Regions from separate parts of the Streptomyces sp. NPDC046925 genome, predicted to be linked through region 2. Evidence: riboswitches for the same ligand, from Rfam matches in the RefSeq annotation. Region 2 holds a riboswitch; each other region holds the start of a gene.
What was found. A riboswitch is a leader RNA that binds a small molecule or an ion and turns the genes downstream of it on or off. The one in region 2 is predicted to bind cyclic di-AMP.
Positions count from the first base shown of each region.

Region 1: it holds a riboswitch for cyclic di-AMP, as region 2 does, so the genes downstream of both, ABZ906_RS44990 (transglycosylase family protein) here and ABZ906_RS30650 (C40 family peptidase) in region 2, are expected to answer to the same signal.
Region 3: it holds a riboswitch for cyclic di-AMP, as region 2 does, so the genes downstream of both, ABZ906_RS34475 (C40 family peptidase) here and ABZ906_RS30650 (C40 family peptidase) in region 2, are expected to answer to the same signal.

Region 1 is NZ_JBEYWZ010000023.1:56,009-63,094, forward strand. It holds gene ABZ906_RS44970 (Ppx/GppA phosphatase family protein) at 1-911, opposite strand, end outside; gene ABZ906_RS44975 (DUF501 domain-containing protein) at 908-1,444, opposite strand; gene ABZ906_RS44980 (septum formation initiator family protein) at 1,564-2,043, opposite strand; gene eno (phosphopyruvate hydratase) at 2,146-3,426, opposite strand; gene ABZ906_RS44990 (transglycosylase family protein) at 3,720-4,421, opposite strand; cyclic di-AMP (ydaO/yuaA leader) riboswitch at 4,425-4,617, opposite strand; gene ABZ906_RS44995 (transglycosylase family protein) at 4,799-5,806, opposite strand; gene ABZ906_RS45000 (cytochrome P450) at 5,943-7,086, opposite strand, start outside.
Region 2 is NZ_JBEYWZ010000009.1:73,030-80,115, reverse strand. It holds gene ABZ906_RS30665 (amidase) at 1-1,102, opposite strand, end outside; gene ABZ906_RS30660 (ATP-dependent Clp protease proteolytic subunit) at 1,403-2,053, shown strand; partial or broken gene ABZ906_RS30655 (hypothetical protein) at 2,061-2,370, shown strand; cyclic di-AMP (ydaO/yuaA leader) riboswitch at 2,725-2,900, shown strand; gene ABZ906_RS30650 (C40 family peptidase) at 2,904-3,377, shown strand; gene ABZ906_RS30645 (DUF6328 family protein) at 3,511-4,080, shown strand; gene ABZ906_RS30640 (LysE family translocator) at 4,058-4,750, opposite strand; gene ABZ906_RS30635 (LysR family transcriptional regulator) at 4,891-5,802, shown strand; gene ABZ906_RS30630 (ATP-binding protein) at 5,791-6,258, opposite strand; gene ABZ906_RS30625 (helix-turn-helix transcriptional regulator) at 6,527-7,086, shown strand, end outside.
Region 3 is NZ_JBEYWZ010000011.1:160,033-167,118, forward strand. It holds gene ABZ906_RS34455 (response regulator transcription factor) at 1-468, shown strand, start outside; gene ABZ906_RS34460 (hypothetical protein) at 517-1,155, opposite strand; gene ABZ906_RS34465 (NlpC/P60 family protein) at 1,232-2,281, opposite strand; gene ABZ906_RS34470 (hypothetical protein) at 2,601-2,954, shown strand; gene ABZ906_RS34475 (C40 family peptidase) at 3,021-4,223, opposite strand; cyclic di-AMP (ydaO/yuaA leader) riboswitch at 4,231-4,388, opposite strand; gene ABZ906_RS34480 (ATP-dependent DNA helicase) at 4,633-7,086, shown strand, end outside.

The DNA of each region.
Region 1 (7,086 bases), on a different contig from region 2:
GCGATGCCGTCGAGGATGTCGTGCTCGCTGACGACGACCTCCCTGGCCCCGGTCCGGTCCATGATCGACAGGAGGACGAGCGCGCCCGACACGATGACGTCCACGCGGCCCGGATGCATGACGGGGATCGCGGCCCGCTCGTCGTGCGTGGCCCGGCTCAGCCGGTCGACGATCTCGCTGACCTGCTCGTACGAGACGCGGGAGTGGTGGATCGCCGCGGAGTCGTACGCGTCGAGGCCGAGGGCGATCGCGGCCACCGTGGTCACCGAGCCCGCGAGCCCGACCAGGGTGCGGGCCTCGCCGATCGGCACGGTCTGCTCGGCGAGGTCGAGCGCGGCCGTGATGTCCGCCCGCACGGCGTCGAGTTCGGCCGGCGCGGGCGGGTCGGTGCGGATGTGCCGCTCCGTCAGGCGCACACAGCCGACGTCTACGGAGCGGGCGGCGCGGACCCCGTCGTCGCCGACGACGAACTCCGTGGAGCCGCCGCCGATGTCCACGACGAGGTAGGGCTTGGCCAGGTGGTCGCTGCCCGTCAGCTCCTTCGTCGCGCCCGTGAAGGAGAACTCGGCCTCCTGGTCGCCGCTGATGACCTCCGGCTCGACGCCGAGGATGTCCAGGACCCCGCGGACGAAGTCGTCGCGGTTCTCCGCGTCGCGGGACGCGGAGGTCGCCACGAAGCGGAGGCGTTCGGCGCCGTGCTCCTTGATGATCCGCGCGTACTCGCGGCAGGCGGCGAAGGTCCGCTCCAGGGCCTCGGGGGCGAGGCGGCCCGTCTTGTCCACCCCCTGTCCCAGGCGGACGACGGTCATCCTGCGGTCCAGGTCGACCAGCTCACCGGTCCGCGGGTCCGCGTCCGCCACCAGGAGGCGGATGGAGTTCGTGCCGCAGTCGATGGCGGCCACGCGGGTCACTTGGCGGGCTCCTCGTCGGCGCACGGCGTGACGCACGGCCCCTTGGCCCACCACTCCGGGAGCATCGCGATCGCCTCGTCGCCCAGGGGGTTCACGCCGGGGCCCGCGGCCAGGGAGTGGCCGACCAGGACGTGCAGGCACTTCACGCGGTCCGGCATGCCGCCCGCGCTGGGGAAGCCCTCCAGGACCTCGATGGCGTCACGGCGCGCGATGTAGTCCTCGTGCGCCTTGCGGTACGCGGCGGCAAGCTCCGGGTCCGTCTTGAGCCGCTCCGACATCTCCTTCATGACGCCGTTGGCCTCGAGCGTGCCGATCGCGGAGGCGGCCCGCGGGCACGTCAGGTAGTACGTCGTCGGGAACGGCGTCCCGTCCGGCAGGCGCGGCGCCGTCTCGACGACGTCCGGCTGCCCGCACGGGCAGCGGTGGGCGATGGCCCGCAGGCCGCGCGGCGGACGGCCGAGCTGCTGCTTGAAGGCCTCGACGTCGGCGTCGGTGGGCTCGGTGCGCGGGGTGGTCGGCGGGGGCGTTTCCATGCCTGTCTTTCGATCGGTTCTCTACGAGAGGTGGGTTCTCTAGGAGAGGTGGGTTCTCTAGGAGAGGTGGGTTCTCTAGGAGAGGTGGGTTCTCTGCGAGAGGTACTGGTGGGAGAAGGTCAGTCCTCGTCCGGGCGGTCCGCCTTGTCGACGCCGTCCCAGACGTTGGAGTACCAGGGCCTGGCGGCCGCCCCCTGGTCGGAGCGCTGTTTGTTCGCCGCCGCGGGATCGATCACCGTATAGCCGGTCTCGCCCGGCATCACGTAGTGCAGGCGGTCCCGGATGCGCTGCTCCGCGTACGCGTCGTCCCGCCAGCGGGCCTTCTCGTCCCGCAGCTTCTCGACGTTCTCGCGGCGCTCGGCCTGCTCCTTGCGCTGCTCGGCGATCTCCTGGCGCTGGGAGACGTACTGCCTTATCGGATAGGCGAGCGCGACGACCAGCGAGCAGAGCACGAGCGCCAGGAGCGCGGCGCGTCCCGTGAGCCGGGAGCGGCGCGCCTGCCGTTTGGTCTGGGAGCGGTAGACACGCTCCGCGGTCTGCTCGCCGAGCAGCCGCAGCCTGGTCGCGGTGGAGAACCGGTCGCGGTCCTTCACGGCCATGTGTGCCGCCTCCCCGATACGTACGAACGTCCCCGCACACGGTACGGGACCGAGTACGGGGACGTACGTAACTACTCAGCGGTGCCGGAGCCCAGTAACAGCTCAGCCCTTGAAGCGGGGGAACGCCGAACGACCGGCGTAGACCGCGGCGTCGTCGAGGATCTCCTCGATGCGCAGGAGCTGGTTGTACTTGGCGACGCGCTCGGAGCGGGCCGGGGCGCCGGTCTTGATCTGGCCGCAGTTGGTGGCGACGGCGAGGTCGGCGATGGTGACGTCCTCGGTCTCGCCGGAGCGGTGCGACATCATGCACTTGAAGCCGCTGCGCTGGGCCATCTCGACGGCGTCGAGGGTCTCGGTCAGCGAGCCGATCTGGTTGACCTTCACCAGGAGGGCGTTCGCGGACTTCTCCTCGATGCCGCGGGCCAGGCGCTCGGGATTGGTGACGAACAGGTCGTCGCCCACGAGCTGGACCTTGTCGCCGAGCTTCTCGGTGATGACGTTCCAGCCGGCCCAGTCGTCCTCGAACAGCGGGTCCTCGATGGAGACGAGCGGGTACGAGGAGACGAGCTCCTCGTAGTACTCGGTCATCTCGGCGGCCGAGCGGTCCTTGCCCTCGAAGGAGTACGTGCCGTCCTTGTAGAACTCGGACGCGGCGACGTCGAGCGCGAGCGCGATCTGCTCGCCGGGGACGTAACCGGCCTGCTTGATGGCCTCGAGGATGAGGTCGAGCGCGGCGCGGTTGGAGTCGAGGTTCGGCGCGAAGCCGCCCTCGTCGCCCAGACCGGTGGACAGGCCCTTGTCCTTCAGGACCTTCTTCAGCGTGTGGTAGACCTCGGTGCCCCAGCGCAGGGCCTCGGAGAACGACTCGGCGCCGATCGGCGCGATCATGAACTCCTGGATGTCGACGTTCGAGTCGGCGTGCGACCCGCCGTTCAGGATGTTCATCATCGGAACGGGCAGCAGGTGCGCGTTCGGGCCGCCGAGGTAGCGGAAGAGCGGCAGGTCGGAGGCCTCAGACGCGGCGTGCGCGACGGCGAGCGAGACGCCGAGGATGGCGTTGGCGCCGAGCGAGCCCTTGTTGTCGGTGGCGTCGAGGTCGAACATCGCCTGGTCGATCAGGCGCTGCTCGGTGGCGTCGTACCCGACGAGCTCCGGGCCGATCTGCTCGATGACGGCGAGGACGGCCTTCTCGACGCCCTTGCCCTGGTAACGGTTGGGGTCACCGTCACGGAGTTCGATGGCCTCGAAAGCACCGGTGGACGCACCGGACGGAACGGCGGCACGACCCGTGCTGCCGTCGTCGAGGCCGACCTCGACCTCGACCGTGGGGTTGCCTCGGGAGTCCAGGATTTCCCGGGCTACGACGACGTCGATGGACGGCACGAGCATCTCCTTCTGGGATGTGACGCGAGTACGCGGGGCATCGGCCCCGCGGACACGAGCCTAACCGGCTCCCGGACAACAGCCAGCCGACCGCCCGTCCTGTGGACAAACCGAGAGCGAATTGTTTACGAACGGAACAAACATACCCCGCCCCCGGTGCGTACGGGGGATACGCGCACCGGGGGCGGGGAGTCTGCGGGGACGGGGGTGGCGCCCGTAGGGGCGCGGGGAACTGCGCGGCCAGCCACGGGACACCCGCAGACGATCAAGGTCCGCGAGGCGCCCCGCCAGAATCAGCTCAGGTGGAGCTGCTGGCCGGGGTAGATCATGTCGGCGTTGTCGATGATGTCGCCGTTGAGCTTGTACACCTTGTGCCAGCCGCCCTTGACCTTCTCGGCCTCGGCGATCTTGGAGAGGGTGTCACCCTTCTCGACCTTGTACTCGCCGTCACCCTTCTTGACCTTCTTGCCGGTCGGGGTCTCGACGGTCTTCTTGGACTCGGTCTTCGGGGCGGCCTTCGGAGCGGCCTGCTGCGGCTGCTCGGTCTGCGGGGTGGGCTGGCTCTTGGGCTGCTCCTGGGTCTGCTGCGGGGCGCTCTCCTGCGCACCGCCACCCTCGTTGGAGGCGCCCGAGAGGCCGACGCCGCAGCTCGGCCAGGCACCCTTGCCCTGACCCGCGAGAACCTTCTCGCCGATCTCTATCTGCTGGGCCTTGGAGGCCTTGTCGGCGCTGGGCGCGTACTTCGTGCCGCCGTACGCCGCCCAGGTGGACGACGAGAACTGCAGACCGCCGGTGTAGCCGTTACCGGTGTTGATCGACCAGTTGCCGCCGGACTCGCACTGGGCGACGGCGTCCCACTCGGAGTTCGTCGCGGCGGAGGCCTGGCCGGCCGCCATCAGCGGGGCTGCGACCGCGACACCGGTGACGCCGGCGAGCGTGGCGACACGGGTGGCCTTGGACGGGCGGCGGTGCTTGCCCTTGCTGGAAAACAGCATGAGTGATCCCCTCACCGACGCCTGCGAGGTGAGCTGTCGGGTTCGGGCCGATGAAGTTGCCCGGCCGCGCTTCCTTGAGCGCGACTTAACCCCTAGCCGTTCCTGACCGTCCCTCCGCATCGCTCTCGCGATGCCGAACGGCCGGGCCCGGCGGAAACCTTGGGTCCCCCGCTCCTGCCTACGGCGCTTACGCGACGACTGTTCCCGAACGGCCGTTGGCAGGACTCGGCGTACCGACCGGCGGGGCCCGCTGTGGCGAGCGGTCACGACCGTAGGCATGCCCCCGGCCGAATTCCAAAGACGATCAGGGCCTTTGAGACCCATGTCTCACTTGCGCCAATCTGGACATCAGACGCAAAGCGACTCGCCAACTACCCCTACTTTTCGCCCAAATCGAGGCTCTGACCGGGAAGGATGAGGTCGGGGTCGGAGCCGACCGACTGCTCGTTCTCGGCGTACAGCTCGGTCCACCCGCCCTTCACGTCGAGGTCGTCGGCGATGGTCCAGAGGTTGTCTCCGGAGCGGACCGTGTACGTCCCGTCGGAGCCGTCCTGCCGGCGCTCGTCGCCACGGGAGGCATGCCGGCCCGAACCTTCGCGGGAGGAGTCCTCCGCCGCCTCGTCGTCCGCGCTGCCGCCGCGGTGGCGGCCCTCGCCGTCACCGGCCGAGGGGGTGGGGTCGGACGAAGTGGCATCGTCACGGCCGGACTTGGCCGAGTCATCCGACTTGTCCGACTCGTCGTGATTCTTGTCTCGCGACTCGTCGTCGGCGCCGGACTCGCCCGACTCGCCCGACTCGCCGGAAGCCTTGTCCGACGACTTCTTCGAGGACTCGTCCGAAGGCTCGGCGCTGTCCGAGGGGTCGGCCGACTCGCTCGGCGACGCGCTCGGTTCGTCCGACCCCTTCGACCCGCCGGGCTTGGTCGACTCCGACGAATCCGAGGACTCCGTCGACTCGTCGGAAGGCACCGTCGTGATCGGCGCGCCCGGGTCGACCTCGGCGGCGGCGCCGCCCTGCGTGAGACCGGCGACCGGGGCGCAGCTCGGCCAGGCCTTGGGGCCCTGGTCGTCAAGAACCGCCTCGGCGACGGATATCTGCTGCGAGCGGCTGGCCTGATCGGCGCTCGGGGCGAAGTCGAGGCCGCCGTAGTTCTCCCAGACCTCCTGCGAGAGCTGGAGCCCGCCGTAGTACCCGTTGCCCGCGTCCGCGCTCCAGGATCCGCCGCTCTCGCACTCCGCGAGCTTGTCCCACGTGGCGGTGTCCGCCGCGCTCGCGCTGGTGGCGCCGAGCAGCGGGATGGCGATCGCCGATCCTGCGACTCCTGCCGCGACGATCAGGGCCGGGGCCTGGCGGGGGCGTCGGTGACGACCATTGCCGGAGAGCATGCGGTTGCCTTTCGCGTGACTGGAGCGACGACTGCGGCACGGGAGGCCGAGTCGTCGGTGAACGTAGCGGCAGTCGAACGCTTGTCACAAGTCGATGCAGCGGAGATCACGTGAAAGTCACAGTCTTGACGGCATGTCAGCTGGACGGTGTCCCGGGCGTCTGATATTTGCTCCGCTGTGCGGGTGCGAACTCCACGGGCAGGGTGCGGAGTCCACGCATGATGAGCCCGCCACGCCACCTCAAATCACCAGGTTCCGCCGCTAGTCGCAGGTCAGGAAGGCGCCGCAGCAGGGTCGCGAGGGCGGTCTGCCCTTCGAGCCTGGCGAGCGGAGCACCGAGACAGTAATGAATGCCATGGCCGTAGCCGAGGTGCTGGTTGTCGCGGCGGGAGAGGTCGAGCGTGTCCGGATACCGGAATCGTTCCGGGTCGCGATCGGCGGCGGCAAGGACGACGAGGACGGGGTCTCCGGTGGCGATCTCCTCCCCGCCGACGGTCAGCGGCTCGGTGGCGTACCGCCAGGTGGCCAGTTCGACGGGCCCGTCGAAACGGAGGAGTTCCTCAAGGCCTGTCTCCAGGAGGCCGGTGTCCCCGTCCCCGAGGGAGGCCTGGAGCCGCTCGCGCTGCTCGGGGTGGGTGAGGAGGGCGAAGGTGCCGTTGCCGATGAGATTGACGGTGGTCTCGAAGCCGGCGAAAAGCAGGATGAAGGCCATCGCGGCGGCCTCGTTCTCCGTGAGGTGCTCGCCGTGGTCGGAGGCGCGGATGAGCCCGGAGATGAGGTCGTCGCCGGGTTCGAGGCGCTTGCGGTGGATCAGCTCGGCGAGGTAGCCGCGCATCTTCTTCACGGACCGGGCGACCCCGCCCCTCGGCCCTCCGCCGTGACGGATCATCATCCCCGCCCAGTCGCGGAAGTCGTCCTGGTCCTCGCGGGGCACCCCGAGCAGGTCGCAGATGGCGTAGATGGGGAGCGGGAAGGCGAAGTCGTGGATGAGGTCGGCCTCCCCCTTCTCCGCGAACCGGTCGATGAGGTCGTCGGTCAGCTCCTGCACGCGGGGCGCGAACTCGGCGACGCGGCGGGGAGTGAAGGCCTTGGAGACGAGGCGTCGCAGCCGGGTGTGGTCCGGCGGGTCGATGTTGAGCAGGTGCGTCATGAGGTTCGCACTGCGCTCGCCGGGGATGCCGGTCTTGCTCTTCCCATGCGAGGGCTCGCCGTGATGCGCCGGGTTCTTGCTCAGCCGCGGGTCGGCAAGCGCCTGCTTGGCATCGCCGTACCGGGTGACC
Region 2 (7,086 bases):
CGATGCCGGTGAGTGCGCGCCCCTGTTGTACGTTCCGCACCAGGCTGGGTTTGATCCGGTCGGCCGCTGTCCGCGTGAGCGCACCGAGCGCCAGATGGAACTGCCAGGCACGGAAGGTCCGGAACACCTCGTCGGCGCCGGAGAGATCCGGGCACGCCTCCTCGACCGTGCACCCGAGACCGGCGAAGGCCGTGACCGCGGGCGCGAGCACATCGGTGACCTCGCGGTCGACCGGCACCGCTCCTCCCAGGTCCGGCGACCAGGCGATCCGCAGTCCCGTCAGATCGCGTTCCAGCGACCCGGCGAACGCACTCCCCGGCGTCTCCAGGGAGATCGGCGAACGCGGGTCGGGACCGGCGACGACGGAGAGCAGCAGGGCCGCGTCGGCGACGTTTCGCGCCATCGGCCCCTGCACGGCCATCGTCGACCACGGGGTGGCGTCCGGCCAGGTCGGCACCCGGCCCGGCGAGGGGCGCAGCCCCACCACGTTGCAGAACGAGGCGGGGTTGCGCAGCGAACCGCCCATGTCGCTGCCGTCCGCCAGGGGATGCATGCCGCATGCGAGCGCGGCCGCCGCTCCCCCGCTGCTGCCGCCCGCCGACCGCGTGAGGTCGTAGGGGTTGCGGGTGGCGCCGAAGACCGGGTTGACGGTGTGCGAACCGGCCGCGAACTCGGGCACGTTGGTCTTGCCGATGGTGATCGCGCCGGCGCCGCGGATCCGCTCGACGATGAGCTCGTCGCGGTCCGGAACGTTGTCGGCCAGGAGCGGGGTCCCGTAGGTGGTGCGGATGCCGCGGGTGTCGTGCGTGTCCTTATGGGCGACGGGCAGGCCGTGCAGCGGACCGAGCGGTGCGCCGCGCACCGTTCGCTCGTCGGCGGCGCGCGCCTCGTCGAGCGCGCGCTCGGCCGTGAGGGTCACCACGGCGTTCACGGCGCCGTTGACCTGCTCGATCCGGTCCAGGTGCGCCTGGACGACTTCACGCGCGGAGAGTTCGCGGGCCCGGATCGCCGCGGCGAGTTCACGGGCGGTGAGGTGAACCAGACCGCCACCGGCGTCGGCGGTCCGGCGGGCGTCGGGGGCTTGGTGGACTTCCGGGTTCATACGGCGCTTTCGGCTCGGGGCGACTGACGGCGGACGACCGGCAGCGGGCGACCGGCGGCCGACGACTGACGACCGGCCGCCGGGTGCGCGACGAGCCGGAGTATGCCCATGCCGCCGCACCCGTCATCCGGCCCCGCGCACCGTCGCCCCGGCTTTCAGCGGGCGGCTGAAACACGGCACGTCTGTTGACTCCGGCGGGATCACCGGAACATGCTCCTCCCCACGACGTTACGTACGTCCTGTACATTTTTTACAGAAGCCTTGGGGAGCAGCCAACCCCCGGCAGAGGAGAGACGTGCCATGAACCGACCGTTCAACCGCTATGTCCTGCCCGAGTTCACCGAACGCACCAGTACGGGGCAGCGGACCCTCGACCCCTACTCGAAGCTCCTGGAGGAGCGCATCGTCTTTCTCGGCACACCGATCGACGACACCTCGGCCAACGACGTGATGGCGCAGTTCATGCACCTCGAATATCTGGCGCCCGACCGCGACATCGCGCTCTACATCAACTCCCCCGGCGGCTCGTTCAGCGCCATGACGGCGATCTACGACACGATCCAGTTCGTCAGCTGTGACGTGGAGACGACCTGCCTGGGCCAGGCCGCGTCGGCGGCCGCCGTCCTGCTGGCCGCGGGCACCCCCGGCAAGCGGTTCGCGCTGCCCGGCGCCCGGGTGCTGATCCATCAGCCCTCGATCGCCGAGCCGATCCACGGCCAGACGAGCGACTTGGCGATCCAGGCAGACGAACTCCTGCGTACCCGCAGCCAGTTGGAGGCGCTGCTCGTCCGGCACACGGGCCAAAGCCCGCAGCGCATCGCCGCCGACATCGAGCGCGACAAGATCCTCAGCGCCCCCGAGGCGGTCGAGTACGGCCTGGTGGACCGGATCATCGCGAGCCGCAAGTCATCCCTCGACACCGCGAATCTCGACACCCCGGACGCGAGGTGACCCGCCGGTGCTGCCGCCCGAACTCCCTCCATTGCCCGCACTCACTCGCGCCGAGGGCGAGTTGATCGACCGGTATCTCGAAGTGGTCGACCTGGTGGGCCGGATCAACCCCGCACGCGCCACGGACACCTACGGCGGATTGCGCGCCGCCCAGGCCCTGGTCGGCAGCGCGACGGCCCTGCGGGACGCCCTGACGCTCATGCACCAGCGGGGGCGAAAGTGCCGTGCACGCACCGACGCTGGCCAGAGCGCTGCGTGTCCTCGACGGAGAGCGGCGGGCCGGACGGGTCACCGTGCCGCCTCCGCAGGTGCCCTGAGCCTCCGTCACCCCGCCCCTGAAGTCCGCACCGTCCGGGCCCACTTCCAAACGAACCAAACGGGCTACCTCGTTCGGCGTAGACAATTGTCGTCTTTCGGGCCGCCTTCGGTTGCGTCAGATGCGTACGCGTGGGCCGGAATTCTTCGTTCCGGTGCTGGTCGAACGATCGTCGGACCCCTCGGGCCGATTCCGAATCCCACCCTGTCCACCCGAACGGTTCAGTCGTGAGGATGTTCACAAAACGCCGTTTCGGCTCGGAATTCGACCACTTGACGGGTCAAGATCCCTTCCGACGACAAGCCCCCGCCACAGCGGCGGGGCGGTCCGGGCGGACGCCGAGTCCTGCCGCCGCCCGGATGACCGGTCGACATCGGTGCATCGGCAGGAGTGGAGGACCCAAGCAAGACGGGTCGTCGGTCCGGAAGGTCCGGACGCCGACCCTTGGGGTGAAGCCGCACACCGCGGCCGGGCAACTTCGCCAGCCCGAATCCGACAGGTCATCCTTCACAGGCGGCTGACGAAGGGTTGCGCATGACCGCGCTGAATCATGTTCCGTCGCTGCTCACCAGGGCCGGTTCGGTATCCGCCCTCACGCTCGCCGTCGTAGGCGGCACGCTCGCGGCGCCGGGACTCACGCCGGAAGCAGAGGCCGCGACGCACGCGACCAAAGCGCTCAAGATCGCTGCCTCGAAGAAGGGCTCCCCGTACCGCTACGGAGCGACGGGGCCGTCCCGGTTCGACTGCTCGGGCCTGACCCTCTACTCGTTCAAGCGCGCGGGCAAGAAGCTGCCGCGTACGGCCGCACAGCAGTACAACAAGACCCGTCACATCTCCGCGTCCAAGCGCGTCCGCGGCGACCTGGTCTTCTTCCACTCCGGCCGGAACGTCTACCACGTCGGCATCTACGCCGGTAAGGGCCGGATCTGGCACGCCCCGAAGTCGAACACCGTGGTGCGGCTCGAGAAGATCTGGACGAAGAGCGTCTGGTACGGCAGGGTGCGCTGATCACCCGGCACTGATCGTCTGCCCGTCGGGCGGTGGCGGCGGCTTCCCCGCCACCGCCCGACCGGCCCCCGCGAGCCCCCTGACCGGCGCGCCCGCCAGGCGTGGAGAGCGTCGACGCGGATACTCGTGCGCCATGGCCGGAAACAACAGCTCCACCGCCCGGGACGAGCCACCGCGCGACGACCGGGACAAGCAGCCGCGCAACGAAACGCGCTTCGAGCGGGCCGACCGCAACTTCTCGGAGATCCTCCAGGAACTGCGCGTGACGCAGGCCGGCGTGCAGATCCTCTTCGCGTTCCTGTTGACGCTCGCCTTCACCGAGCGCTTCCCGTCGCTCGACACGATGCAGCGCGCCACGTACGTCAGCACGCTCCTCCTGGCCGTCCTCGCCGCGGCGCTGTTCACCGCGCCGGCCGCCGTGCACAGGTCGCTGTTCGGGCGGCAGGCCAAGCCGCGGATCGTACGGGTGTCGTCCCGCCTCGCCGGCCTCGGCCTGGTGGTCCTGGTGTTCGCGATCGCCGGTGCGGTGCTCCTGGTCGTCGACGTGGCGGTCGGCAGAACCGGCGGCATCATCGCGAGCGCGGGCACGCTCGTGGTGTGCTCGGGCCTGTGGGGCCTGCTCCCCCTCCTCGTGCGCCGCGCGGCGGACAGGGACAAGGAGTCGGACGCGCCCGACGACGTCAGGCGAGCAGAGCCTCGGTGAGGAGCACCAGGCCGAGGACGCTGAGCGCGCCGCCCGTGCCGCCCTCGATCGCGCGAACCGCCCGCGGCCGGCGCAGCCGGTGCCCGAGCCGGTCGACCAGGAGCGCGACGGTCGGGAACCACACCAGGGCCAGGGCCACGATGACGGACGCGAGCAGCAGTGTCCTGGGCATCGCGGACGTGCCCGCGGGCACGAACTGGGGCAGCACGCTGAGGAAGGTGACGGGCGCCTTCGGGTTGAGGGCGTTGGTCAGGAAGCCCTGACGCAGGCTGCCCCCGACCGCCGGCCGCTCCTCACGGCCCCCGTCACCCTCGCCATGGCCGCCCCCGCCACGGCCGTCCCCGTCCCCGCGGCCCTCCCCGGCGTTCGCGCCGAAGTCCCGGAGCGGCCGCGCCGCCGACCGCAGCGCCCGGTAGCCGAGGTAGAGCAGATAGCCCCCGCCCGCCACCTGCAGCGCCCGGAAGAGCGTGGGAACCGCCGCCAGGACCGCCGCGACCCCCGCCACCGCGAGGGCCGTGTGCACCACGAGCCCGCCCGCGACACCGACCGCGCAGGCGACCCCGGCACGGCGGGAAGCCAGCGCGTTGCGCACCACGACGGCGAAGTCGGCGCCCGGCATGGCGACCATGCCCGCGGCGACTCCGGTGAAAGCGACCAGTTGAGCGTCCATGCCACCCAGCCTGCCGTTCTTCTGCCTTCAGCAGGTATGTGCAATATCCTGGGGTCTGCCTTAAGCAGGCGTTTAGCCCCACGCCGGCGGACAGCGCCACACGGCACCACCGCCCGCCGGCTCCTGCACCGGGAGAGCCCATGTACGACCCGACGCGGCTCGCCGCACTGGTGGCGGTCTCCGAGGCCGGGTCGATCACCCGCGCCGCCGAGCGCCTCGGCTACACCGTGCCCGCCCTCTCCCAGCAGCTGGCCAAGCTCGAACGCGAGGCGGGCACCCCGCTCCTGGTCCGGCATCACCGCGGGGCACGGCTGACCGGCGCGGGCGAACTGCTGCTCGCCCGGGCGCGCCGGGTCCTCGCCGAGATGGAGCAGGCCCGGCACGAACTGGCCCGGCTTGCGGGCCTGTCCGGCGGCAGGCTGAGCGTGGGCACCTTCACCAGCGCCGGCATCCATCTGGTGCCGCCCGCGCTGACCGCGTTCCGCCGCGCCCACCCGGACATCGACCTGACGGTGCGGGGCTATGAACCGCCGCTCGGTGTCGCGGCCGTGGCGGCGGGCGAGGTCGATCTGGCGCTCACGCACACGTACGAACCGATGGACCCGGTGCCGCTGCCCGCGTCCGTGACCGCGGAGCCGGTACTGGTCGAGGAGCTCGTCCTGGTGACCGCGCCCGGCCACGCGCTGGCGAGCGCCTCCTCCCGGCTGCCCCTGGGCGAGCTGGCCGGTCACCCGCTGATCAGCATGGCGCCCGCGCATCCGCCCCGGCAGGGCGTGGAGTCCTCCCTCGTCCGGGCCGGGGCGACGCCCTCGGTCCTGGTGGAGACCCCGAACTACGCGCTGGTGTGCGCCCTTGTCAGTTCCGGGCTCGGCATCGCCGTCGTGCCGGAGATGGTGGCGCGGACGGCGGTGACGCCGGTGGGGGTGCGGTCCCTCGAGCCGGGGAACCTGCGCCGTACGATCTCGGTCGTCCACCGCACCGATGAGCCGCATCCCGCGGCGGACACCTTCCGGGCGCTGCTGAGGGGAGCCTTCGGGCGCTCAGCGGGGTGAGCGCCAGCCCGAGGGGGCCGCCGCTTCGCCGCGGACCGGCGCGGTCCAGGGCAGCGCGATCCAGACGGTCTTGCCGCCCTCGGGGGTGGGAGTGACCGACAGACGGCCGCCGCACTCCATGGTGAGCCAGCGGATGATCACCAGGCCGCGGCCGTTGTCCTGCTGGACGGCCGCGGGCAGGCGCTTGGGGTAGCGGGGATGGCTGTCGGTGACGCCGATGCGCAGCTGCTCCTCCCGGTCGAGTTCGACGTCCACGGTGAAGGTGGGCGACTGGCCGCGGGTGTGCTGGACGGCGTTCGTGGCGAGTTCGGAGACGATGAGCCGGATCGTGTCGGCCACTTCCGTGTCGTCCGGCAGGCCCCACTCCGCGAGGACGTTCGAGACGTACTTCCGGGCCGCGGAGACCGAGGCAGGATCGCTCGGCAGGGTGACGGATGCTTCCTGAAGGTCTGCCATGGCGACGTGTCCCTTTCCCACCGGGGCTCGGCTCCGACTCGTAGCGGAAGGCACGAGAACAGTCCCGGAATGGTGCTTTGCGCCAGCCTGCCACTCCCGGGCCCCTCACAGGTGGTCATCCATCAAGATGTGCATATATCTGTCGCTCGAAGCGGTGAACTCTGCTACGGAAGACCGTATTTGGGCGTGGGGCCGTCGCTTCCTCTACTGTCGCCGGTGAGAGGCCGTCGGAGGCCGGACAAGCGCCTCCGCCGGGAAGGAGAAGGACATGCGCTACGGTCCCGCGGTGCGCCGCCGGAAACTCGGTGCCGAGCTGCGCGAGCTGCGCACGAAGGCCGGGCTCACCAGTGGCCAGGCGGCCGATCGGGTCGGCTGGCATCAGTCGAAGGTCAGCCGGATCGAGACGGGGCGTAGCGGGGCCAAGGCCGCCGACGTACGCCTGCTGCTTGAGGCGTACGAGGCGAAAGACCCCCATCTGCGCCAGTTGCTGGTCGCGTTGGCGGGCTCGGAGGAGGACGGCGGGCGCGGCCACTGGTGGCATGCCTACCGTGACCTGCTGCCGCCCGCCTACCGCGACTTCATCAGCCTGGAGTCGCAGGCCCGCCAGGTCCGCACGCTGGAGACCAGCGTCGTGCCCGGCCTGCTCCAGACCCCGGACTACGCGCGTGCGGTGACGCGCGCGGCGCTCGACGGGCTGCCGGACGAGCAGGTGAACGCCCTGGTCGACGTCCGTCTTGCCCGCCAGGACGTGCTGCGCGCCGCTCCGCCGCTGCACCTGAGCGTGATTCTCGACGAGGCGGTGCTGCACCGGCAGGTGGGTGGACACGA
Region 3 (7,086 bases), on a different contig from region 2:
GGTGTCGAAGTGCTGCGCCGCTGCGCGCCGTTGATGTCCGATGCCGAGAACCCGGTGCGGTTCCTCGCGCTCTCCGTCTCGGACGCCGCCGAGGACGTCATCGGAGTCATCCGCGGCGGTGCCCGCGGCTATGTCACCAAGACGATCACCGGCACCGACCTGGTCGACTCCATCTTCCGGGTGCAGGACGGCGACGCGGTCTTCTCGCCGCGTCTCGCCGGGTTCGTTCTCGACGCCTTCGCGTCGACCGACGCGCCGCCGGTCGACGAGGACCTGGACCGCCTCACACAGCGCGAGCGCGAGGTCCTGCGGCTCATCGCGCGCGGGTACGCGTACAAGGAGATCGCCAAGCAGCTCTTCATCTCCGTGAAGACGGTCGAGTCGCATGTGTCGGCGGTGCTGAGGAAGCTCCAGCTGTCCAACCGGCACGAGCTGACGCGGTGGGCGACGGCGCGGCGGCTGGTCTGACGGAAGGGGCGACGCCGCCCGAGGCGAGGGCCCGGCCCCGGTCCGGGGTCAGCGGTGCGCGCCCTCCGTCGCACGGGCGGGGCCCAGCCTCCGTATCGCCCAGCGGTAGTGGCCCACCGCCTTGGTGACGCCGATGAGGCCCGCCAGCCACAGGATCAGGCCCGTGCCCATGCCGAGCACGACGTCGCTGTAGGAGTCCCGCCCCGGCTCGGCGTATGCGGCGGCAGCGAAGGACGCCCACAGGCCGAGCGCGCAGCCGAGGAGGGACGTCAGGAGCCAGCAGAGGCTGAGGGCGGGGGAGCGCAGAGCGGAGTCCGACGCCGGGTTGCTGTCCAGGGCCAGCCAGCTGTCGGTGAGTTCGCGGGCCTTCCGGTCGCCGCGGATGCTGACCACGACGCCGAACACCGAAGGCGCGAGGGCTCCCAGGCCCAGGACCGCGCACAGCGGACCCATGAAGACCGCCATCGGGTCGTGGTCCTCGATCATCTCCAACGGCACCGTCAGAAGCGCCCAGCCGATGACGCAGCCGAGCGCGAACAGCCAGAGCAGCAGGATCCGGTGCACCCCCAGGGTGCGCCTGCGCAGCTCTTCGAGCGCCCTACCGCGGTCGTGCAGCAGTGCGTTGCGGTCCGGCCAGGTGCGCAGGTAGGCAGGCGGCGGAGGCGGGGGGAGCGTGCGACGGGGCATGACCCTGACAGTACTCGCGGGGCTGCGGCCCTCCGCCCGCCACCTGGACGGCCCTCACGCCACCCGTGCGGCCCTCTCAGGCCACCCGTGCGGCCCCGGCGAACGGCATCTGGCTGATCGGCGCGAGGCGTACCAGCGCGCTCGGGTTCGGGGCGTGGATCATCTGGCCGTCGCCCACGTAGATCCCGACATGGCTGATGCCCTGGTAGAAGAAGACCAGGTCGCCGGGCTGGAGTTGAGAACGCGGGACCCGTTCGCCCTCGGTGATCTGCGCGTACGTCGTGCGCGGCAGGGCGATCCCCGCGGACCGGTAGGCGGCCTGGGTGAGCCCCGAGCAGTCGAAGGCGTCCGGACCGGTGGCGCCCCAGACGTACGGGCTGCCGAGCGCCTTGTAGGCGTACGAGACGGCCGCTGCGGCGCGGGCGTTGGGAGCCTTGCCGGGGACGTGCGGGGAGCCGTCGCGGCCGGCCGTGCGGGAGGCCCTGTCCTGGTCCCCGCCCGCGAGGTCCGCGCGCTGGTCGCCGGTGAGCTGCGACAGCAGCCCCTTGGCCGCGTCGAGCTTTCCGTTGACGGTCTTCTTGTGCTTCTTCAGCTCCGCCTGGCGGGACTTGAGGTCCGCGAGGGTGTCGTCGGCCTCCGTGTGCAGCTGGTCGAGCTCCTGGAGCTGCTTCTGCACGCGGGAGACGGCCGAGGCCTGGCGGCTGTCCGCCCGGTCGGCGAGCGCGGCACGCTCGAGGTACTGGTCGGGGTCGGAGGAGAGGGCGAGCTGGACGGCAGGATCGATTCCGCCGCTGCGGTACTGCGCGGCGGCCATCGAGCCGAGGCCCTGGCGCGCGGAGTTGAGCTTCTCCGTCTTGCGGGCCGCCTCGTCACGCAGCTCGCCCAGGGACTTCTCGGCGTTCTCGGACTTCTCCTTGGCGCCGTTGTACTTCTCGGTGGCGATCTCCGCCTCGCGGTAGAGCGCGTCGACCTTGGACTTCACCTCGGACGGGCTGAGCCGTGGATCCGCGTGTCCCGTGCCGTCGAAGACGGTGGCCGTGGCCGCCCCGGCAAGGGCGATGGTGGCGGCGGTGCGGGCCGTATGGCCACTGAGCGAGCGCTGTCTGGGCTTGCGGTGCGCTGCCACGAAGGGGGGCTCCTTAAGGTTCCGGCGGCAGCCCGCACAGGGGGAGCGGACCGCCGCCGGATTCTCGGCGGTGGTGGCCGACTGCCGCCCCTGGTCCGGACGGCGGTGGGGAGCCGGTCACCTGACGAAGGACGCTAAACCTGGCGGTCACGACTTGGTGACGGATTGTCCGCAACTGACGGAAGTGCGCCGCCGGTGACCGCATGTGACTGCACGATCTGCCGGGCCGGGCGCCCTTCGCGCAGGTGTGTGACCGATGCGGCACTTGCGGCCGACCTGGCTGCGGAGTGGTGATATGACCCGGCTAGGCTCCGGAGCCATGGACGTTCTCACCCATCTCTTCGTCGGCCTGCACATCATCGGCATCGCCTCGCTCCTGGGTGGCTTCCTCACCCAGATGAAGCAGATGGGCCAGGGCACGGCCCGCTTCAACCCGGCGATGCTGCACGGCGCCCTGACGATGCTCGTCACGGGCGTCGTCCTGGTGGGTCTCAACCAGGCGGACGACAACCCGGTCAACAACGTCAAGATCGGCATCAAGATGGCCGTGCTGATCGTGATCCTCGCGCTGGTCTACGTGAAGCGCGACGAGGAGAAGGTGGACAAGGCGATGTTCGGCGCCGTCGGGCTGCTGACCGTCGCGAACATCTTCATCGCGGTGATGTGGACCTGATCCCGCCCCACTGACGTAAAACGGCCCTCCACGCGCGCGTGGAGGGCCGTTTTCGGCAAGCGATGGTTACGCGGGCCGCACCACGCTGTGGATCGGCATGTAGTAGATCGACTCGGTGCGGACGTTCGCACCCGGCTTCGGGGCGTGGATCATCTTGCCGTCGCCGATGTAGATACCGACGTGGCTGATGTCGTCGTAGAAGAAGACCAGGTCACCCGGCTTGGCGTCGGCCGTCTTCACGGTCGTGCCGACCTTCACCTGGTCCCACGTCGTACGCGGCAGGGAGATCCCCGCGGCCTTCCAGGCGTCCTGCGTGAGCCCGGAGCAGTCGTACGAGTCGGGGCCGGTGGCGCCCCACACGTACGGCTTGCCGATCTGCGCCTCCGCGAAGCTGATGACCTTCGCGGCCTTCGTCGCGTAGGCGCCATCCGTGCCGCCGGAGCCCGTGCCGGAGCCGGAGCCGGAGCCGGTGTCGGAACCGGAGCCCGAGTCGGGGGTCTCCTTGTTCTTCTCGCGCTCCTTGGCCGCGGCCTCTTCCGCCGCCTTGCGCTTGGCCTCCGCCTCGGCCTCCTGCTTGCGGGCCAGCTCGGCGGCCTTGCGCTTGGCCGCCTCTTCCTTCTTCTTCTCGATCGCCGCGAGCCGCGCCTTCTCCTCGGCCGTCAGCTCCGAGAGCAGCGTGCGCGCCTTGCCCAGCTTCTCCTGGACGGCCTGCTTGCTCGTCTTGAGGTCGTCCCGTGAGTCGCTCAGCGTCTGAAGGCTCTTGGCGGCCTTCGTGCGCTGCTTCGTCGCGGCGGCCTGCTTCGTCTGGTAGTCGTCGACCGCCTTCTTCTGGCGCGCGGTCAGCCGGTCCGACAGGTGGTTCTGGTCGAAGTACCCCTGCGGGTCGTCGGCCAGCATCATCGTGGCGGTCTCGGAGACGGCGCCGGTGCGGTACTGCGCGGCGGCGAACGAGCCAAGCTCCTGGCGGGCCTCGTTCAGCTTGTCGGTGCGCTCGGCGACGTCGTCGAGCAGGGTGTCGACCTTCTTGCGCTGCTTGTCGGTGCGCTCCTTGGCCGAGTTGTACTTCTGTGTGGCCACACCCGCCTGGTGGTAGAGGTCGTCGACCTTCTTCTGGACCTCTTCGAGGCTGGGCTTCTGCGGTGCGGACGGTGCCGCCTGCGCGCTCTGTGACAGCAGGGCCACGGAGGTGAGGGCCGCCGTCGTGATGCCGAGGGCGGGGGTTGCGCGCAGGGCGGCAATGCGGGTCCGCGGCTTGCGGTGCGACGCCAAGGGAGGCGACTCCTTCCGTAGACCGCCTACCGGGTTAGCTGTCGGGTTCGGGCGGGTGGTTCCGGAAGGTTGCCCTACAGTCCCGTACTGCGTACGGGACCGATTCACCCCAAGTTCATCGTGGGTCCCCGGCTCCGAGGAGATCGAACTCGGCGGAGGCCACCCGTTCCCGGCGGGGTTCGCCGGTGGGAGTACGAGCAGCCCGGGCAGCACGCTAGCCAACTCGTGTGGTCCGTGTGAAGGTTGATGTTCGATATGCCCGATACATTTTCGTTACTTTACGAAGCTCTTGACGTGGGCACGAAGTGCCGAAGCGGAGAGTGATCGTCCGCGAGCAGGGCGTAGGCGAGAGTGACGTGGCCGGAACCCGGGGCGGGTTGTCAGTGCGGCCGCCTAGACTCGGGAGGCGATGAGCAGCCTCTTTGATGACAGCTTCCTGGCGGACCTCAAGCCCTCGCGGGCTTCGGAGGAAGAGCCCCCGCCACCGCCCGAGGACAACACTCCGGAGTCCATTCCGGATGATCTGTTCGACGGGAAGTTCGACGCGCCCGCACCCCGCGACGCGCACTATCGCGGCGGCGCCCCGCGCCCCGTGATCGACCCGGCGGCCCTCCTCGACGGTCTGAACGAGAACCAGCGCGCGGCCGTCGTGCACGCGGACTCCCCGCTGCTCATCGTCGCGGGCGCCGGCTCCGGCAAGACCCGGGTCCTCACGCACCGCATCGCGCACCTCCTGGCCGAGCGGCACGTGCACCCGGGGCAGATCCTGGCGATCACCTTCACGAACAAGGCCGCCGGCGAGATGAAGGAGCGCGTCGAGCAGCTCGTGGGGCCGCGGGCCAACGCGATGTGGGTGTCGACCTTCCACAGCGCGTGCGTCCGCATCCTGCGCCGCGAGTCGAAGAAGCTCGGCTTCACGTCCTCCTTCTCGATCTACGACGCCGCGGACTCCAAGCGCCTGATGGCGCTGGTCTGCCGTGACCTGGACATCGACCCGAAGAAGTTCCCGCCGAAGTCCTTCAGCGCCAAGATCTCCAACCTGAAGAACGAGCTGATCGACGAGGAGACCTTCGCGGGTCAGGCCGCCGACGGCTTCGAGAAGACGCTCGCCCAGGCGTACGCGATGTACCAGTCGCGGCTGCGCGAGGCGAACGCCCTCGACTTCGACGACCTGATCATGACGACGGTCCACATGTTCCGCGCGTTCCCGGACGTCGCCGAGCACTACCGCCGCCGCTTCCGGCACGTGATGGTCGACGAGTACCAGGACACCAACCACGCCCAGTACGCCCTGGTGCGCGAATTGGTCGGCCCCTCCGGGGGCGAGGGGGACGACCCCGCCGAGCTGTGTGTCGTGGGCGACGCCGACCAGTCGATCTACGCCTTCCGCGGCGCCACGATCCGCAACATCCTCCAGTTCGAGGAGGACTACCCGGACGCGACGACGATCCTCCTGGAGCAGAACTACCGCTCCACGCAGACGATCCTCACCGCGGCCAACGCCGTCATCGAGCGCAACGAAAGCCGCCGCCCCAAGAACCTGTGGACCAACGCGGGCGCGGGTGCGGGCATCATCGGCTATGTCGCCGACACCGAGCACGACGAGGCGCAGTTCGTCGCCGACGAGATCGACCGGCTCACCGACGCGGGCGACGCGAAGGCCGGCGACGTCGCGATCTTCTACCGGACGAACGCGCAGTCCCGTGTCTTCGAAGAGATCTTCATCCGCGTCGGCTTGCCCTACAAGGTCGTCGGCGGCGTCCGCTTCTACGAGCGCAAGGAGGTCCGGGACGTCCTCGCGTATCTGCGCGTGCTCGCGAACCCGGAGGACTCCGTCCCGCTGCGGCGCATTCTGAACGTCCCCAAGAGGGGCATCGGTGACCGCGCCGAGGCGATGATCGACGCGCTCTCGCAGCGCGAGAAGATCTCCTTCCCGCAGGCGCTGAAGCGCGTCGACGAGGCGTACGGAATGGCGGCCCGCTCGGCGAACGCCGTCAAGCGTTTCAACACGCTGATGGAGGAGCTGCGGACCATCGTCGAGTCCGGCGCGGGCCCCGCCGTCGTCCTGGAGGCCGTGCTCGAACGGACCGGGTACCTCGCCGAGCTGCAGGCCTCGACCGACCCGCAGGACGAGACGCGCATCGAGAACCTCCAGGAACTCGCCGCCGTGGCACTGGAGTTCGAGCAGGACAACGGCGAAGCCGGTGAGAGCGGCGAAGGGGAGACCGAAGCCGCAGGGGAGACCGAGGGCGAAGGGGGCGCCGAGGCCGCGGAAGGGGACACCGAGGCCGCAGAGGACGCGGGCGCGGCCACGGCTGCTTCGGGCACGCTCTCCGAGTTCCTGGAGCGGGTCGCGCTCGTCGCCGACTCGGACCAGATCCCCGACGAGGAGGACGACGGCTCCGGAGTCATCACCCTGATGACGCTGCACACCGCCAAGGGCCTGGAGTTCCCGGTCGTCTTCCTGACCGGCATGGAGGACGGCGTCTTCCCGCACATGCGCTCCCTCGGCCAGGTCAAGGAGCTGGAGGAAGAACGCCGCCTTGCGTACGTGGGCATCACGCGCGCGCGGGAGCGGCTCTACCTCACGCGGTCCTCGATGCGCAGCGCCTGGGGGCAGCCTTCGTACAACCCGCCCTCGCGGTTCCTGGAGGAGATCCCGGAGGCGCACCTGGACTGGAAGCGGACGGGTTCCGTCGGCGCACCGGCATCCTCGGGTCCCGCGGCGGGAATCGCCTCCTCCTTGTCGTCGGCGCGCTCGCGCACCGGGGGCGCGCAGGGCTTCGCCACGCGCCGCGCCACGGAGAAGCCGGTGGTCGCACTGTCGATCGGGGACCGGGTCACGCACGACCAGTTCGGCCTC